2 regions of the Streptomyces sp. NPDC093065 genome follow, and region 1 is predicted to be linked to the other one. Evidence: riboswitches for the same ligand, from Rfam matches in the RefSeq annotation. Region 1 holds a riboswitch; the other holds the start of a gene.
What was found. A riboswitch is a leader RNA that binds a small molecule or an ion and turns the genes downstream of it on or off. The one in region 1 is predicted to bind cobalamin.
Positions count from the first base shown of each region.

Region 2: another riboswitch for cobalamin. It lies ahead of ACIQFU_RS31290 (ABC transporter substrate-binding protein); the one in region 1 lies ahead of ACIQFU_RS18015 (prenyltransferase/squalene oxidase repeat-containing protein).

Region 1 is NZ_JBIVPJ010000009.1:139,432-141,609, forward strand. It holds gene ACIQFU_RS18010 (hypothetical protein) at 1-834, opposite strand, end outside; cobalamin riboswitch at 937-1,012, opposite strand; cobalamin riboswitch at 1,112-1,241, shown strand; gene ACIQFU_RS18015 (prenyltransferase/squalene oxidase repeat-containing protein) at 1,423-2,178, shown strand, end outside.
Region 2 is NZ_JBIVPJ010000023.1:29,483-31,660, forward strand. It holds gene ACIQFU_RS31285 (methylmalonyl-CoA mutase family protein) at 1-298, opposite strand, end outside; cobalamin riboswitch at 738-866, shown strand; gene ACIQFU_RS31290 (ABC transporter substrate-binding protein) at 922-2,178, shown strand, end outside.

The DNA.
Region 1 (2,178 bases):
GCAGGCGTTGAGGCCGGAGACGGCCCAGCCGTTGGAGTCGGTGTTGACGCCGAACAGGGCGTTGAAGGCGCCGCTGCTCGCGATCAGCTTGCTCTTGAGGAACGCCTTGGCCTGCACGATGTCGGTGTCCGTGTTCGGCACGCCGGAGACGCACAGGGCGGCCATGGCGGCGCCGGTCATGTCGATGTCGCTGGCGGCGGCGAGCTGGGTGGCGTTGCCCTCGGCCTTGCTGTAGTTCCAGCCGCCGTCGTTGTGCTGATTGGCGCGCAGGCGGGTGACGATCGCGTCTCGCAGCGCCTGGGGGATACGGACCTGCCCGGCGGTCGTCTTCGCGCCGTTGAGGGCGAGGGCGGCGAAGACGGTGCCGTTGAAGTTGGCGGAGGGGCCGAAGTAGCCGGTCTCGGCGCTCTGCCAGTAGGCGTAGATGTCGGCGATCAGGTTGCGGGCGTCGGAGACGCGGGCCGGGTCGATGCCGGCGGCGTAGGCGTTGAGCGTGGCGCGCTCGTAGTCGGTGACGACGGGGGAGGAGGACGGCCAGCCGCTGGTGGCCAGCAGGTTGCGGTAGACGGTTCTGGCGTTCTTGCTGGTGTCGCCGCCCGGTGTGACGTCCACGGCGGCGGTCCCGGATGCGGCGAAGGCGCTGAACGCCCACTCGTTGGACAGCCCCGATCCCGCGTACGAACCGTTTGCAGCCTGAAGGGACTTGAGGTAGGTGACGCCGTTCGTCTTCGAGGTGGCGATCTGGGCTGGGGTCGAGGTCGCCGCCGCAGGAAGTGTGGTCAGGGCGAAGGCGCCGAGGGCGGCAGTGAGGATGAGGGCGGAACGACGGGTCATGGCCTGCTCCTTGGTGAAAAGGACGCCGACCGAACCCTTCTGCGGTGGGTGGGGCCGCCGTCCGGGACGCGTGGATCGGCTTCCAAAGGTGCTGCGCCGCTTGGGCATTCGGGCTCGGGCCGGCCCCCTGCCGTCCCACACCGCTGCGCGTCAGCCCCGGACTCCCACCGGGTTCCCCCACTCGGCAGTGCGGGACGGTACCCCAGGCGCCTGCCCGTCGCCAGCGGGTCTCCGGTCGACTCCGGGTGTGGCCTGTGTCCCACCTTGACGGTGTCTGTGAACCATGTTCAAATCCGGCTGATACGCAAGAAGTTCCAGGGGAAGCCGGTCGAATCCCGGCGCTGACCCGCAACCGTGGGCCCGGCAACAGCCGGGCGAGCCGGACTGCCTGGGGCGTGTTCTTCAGCAACAGACGCCGTCGCGGACTACGGCGTGGTGCGACCAGCCTTCCCCGGCCCGGGCCTGCCTCGTGCGGTGGAGGCCCCTCAGCCACGCCCCTGCGCGCCGGCCACACAACGAGGGGCTGTGGTGGGGAACCGGAAGCGAAGAGACGGGCGGGCGGCGAGCAGACCCCAAGCCCTGACAGCGATGGTGGCGTCGTGGCTGGCGGTGCTGGCCGCCTGCGTGACCTTCCTCACGACGACCCCCGCGAGCGCTGACCCCGTCGGCGACTGCACCGCCACCAAGGGCGCGATCGTCGCCGTCGACTTCGCCCCCTTCGGCGGCGACCTTCAGCGCGGCTGCGACACCACCCCGACCACCGGCTACGACCTGCTCCACGACGCCGGGTTCACCACCACCGGCACCGAGCACGACGGCCCCGGCTTCATCTGCCGCATCGGATACGGCTCCTTCAACTCCGGTACGCAGTACCCGACTCCTGACAAGGAGTCCTGTGTCCTGACGCCGCCCGCCTCCGCGTACTGGTCCTACTGGACCGCCTCACCCGGCCAGGACGAGTGGACCTACAGCCAGTACGGCGCCATGGACCGCAAACTGGGGAACGGCGATGTCGATGCCTGGGTCTACGGCGGCACGGACGTCGGCGGCAGCACGGGCAAGCCCGCCTTCAGCCCCGAGGACGTCCGCGCGGGCGGGAACAGCACACCCGATCCCGGCGGCACGCCTACCGGGGGACCGGGCCAGATCGATTCGAAGGCCGCTGCGGCCTGGCTCAAGGGCCGCCTCACCGACGGAGAACGCATCGTCGACGACGGCGCCGACACCCCCAACTACCTGCTCACGACAGAGACGGCCTACGCCCTCGCCGCCGTCGACGGCGAAAGCACCGGACTCGACAAGGTCACCACCTTCCTCGCCGCCCACACCGTCGACTACGCCTAC
Region 2 (2,178 bases), on a different contig from region 1:
CCGTGTGGCGCTGGCGCACGTCCCAGCCGCCGGCCGTGCCGGCCTGCGCGCGGCCCCCGCGGACGAAGGGCGGGAAGCCCGGCAGACCGGGGTCGGGGGCGACGCCACGCGCGGTGTAGAGGGGGTGCGCCCGCAGGCCGTCCTCCAGCGCGGTGGACAGGGCCCTCTCCGCCTCGCCGTCCGGCACCTCCTTGCCCGACTTGCGCAGGACGCCCGCCACCAGGCGCTGCCACTGCTCGTGTGTCGCGTGAGGGAACCCGGCCGCGAGGGCGAGTCCGTCGTCAGGCAGGAGCGTCATGCTCGGATGTTAGGACAGGCGACTTGAGGATCAGCAGAGGAAGCGGTTGTGACCTTGTTCTCCCCGCGTGTGTGACACGAGTCGCTCCCGCGCCACGGGCGACCGCACGGCGACCGGACCACGGGGGGAAGGCCGGCCGGACCCGACGGCGGGGTGCGAGAAGGGGGACGGGCGGACCTCACCGGCGGCGACGGTCGCCCGGGCCCGCACACCGTGCAGGACCGGGAGAGCGGTGGGCAAACCTGTCTGCCGGAGGATGCGTTCGGGAGGTAAGCCGCACGGCGGGACGAATACGGCGCGCAGCGCCACCGGGTCCGCGGCCCGCCGCCCGGTCGGAGACCTTCCCCGCGACCCGGCGAGGAATTCCTCAGTCCCGAACCGGGCCCCGGAGCAGGCGGCACCGGATCGTGCGCCAGAATGAGGGCACGAGGCGACGGGGATCAGGAAGCCGGTGCGAGTCCGGCGCGGTCCCGCCACTGTGACCGGGGAGCAGCCCTTCCGCATGCCACTGTCCGCGACCGCGGACGGGAAGGCGAAGGCGAGCGACGATCCGGGAGCCAGGAGACTGACCCGTCGCCGGTCCGCACACAGGGGCGAGGACACCCCGGAGAGGATCGACAGTGATGACGCGTGCCCAATCGACGTCCGCGCAGCGGCCGCAGCCCGGCAGGCGAGGCGTACTGGCCGCAGGAGGCGCCCTGGCCTTCGCCACGACCGGCCTGCTCGCCGGGTGCGGCGGAGACAAGAAGGACGGTGGCCGCGGCGACCGGTTCCGTGCCGCCTTCGCGGCCGGCGGCTCCCAGGAGACCCTCGACCCGCATGTCGCGCCGAACTTCGTCGACCAGGCCAGGGCCAAGGCCCTGTACGACACACTCGGGACGTACGCCGACGACATGTCGGTGCGCGAGCGGCTCGCCGAGGCGTGGGAGAGCGACACGTCCGGCACCCGGTGGCGCATACGGCTGCGCAAGGCCGAGTTCCACGACGGGAAACCGGTCACGGCCAAGGACGTCCTCTACAGCTACCGGCGCGCCGCCGACCCGGCCACGGGCTCGCCCTCGCAGGTACTGCTCTCCGCGATCGACTTCGACGCGACCGAGGCCGACGGCGAACGCTCCGTCGTCTTCGCGCTGAAGGCACCGAACTTCGAGTTCCCCACCGTCTTCGCCGGCCCCGGCACCGAGATACTCCCGGACGGCACGACCGACTTCCGCCGTCCCGTCGGTTCTGGCCCCTTCACCTACGTGTCCTTCACCCCGGGCGGCAACGCACGCTACCGGAGCTGGGACGGCCACTGGGACGGCGCCCCGCACATCGCCGAACTGGAGATCGTCCCCGCCAACGAGGAGTCCGCGCGCCTGAACGCGCTGCTGTCCGGGCAGGTCCACTACGCCGCCGACATGGCCGGCGCCTTCGTGGAACGGCTGAAGAAGGAGGGCTCGACGCGGCTGCTGACCGCGAAGCGGGCCACCGCGCAGCAACTGCTGCTGCGCACCGGCCGCAAACCGTTCGACGACCCGCGTCTGGTACGCGCCGTGCAGCTGGGCATCGACCGGGAGGAACTGGTCCGGGTCGCCCTGGCCGGTCAAGGCGAGGTGGGCAACGACCTGTTCGGACTCGGTCTGCACGGGTACCCCGACGACCTGACCCCCCGCGAACGGAACGTCGAGGAGGCCCGGAGGCTGGTGAAGCAGGCCGGCGCCGAAGGCCTGCACATCACCGTGGAGACCAGCTCGGTCGACGCGGCCTGGGAACCGGCCGCGGACCTCATGGCGGAGCAGCTGCGCGAGGCCGGACTGAAGCTCACCGTCAACACCCGTGCGTCCAGCACCTACTTCAGCGAGATCAAGACCAAGGGCGTCGCCGCCTTCAACACCACC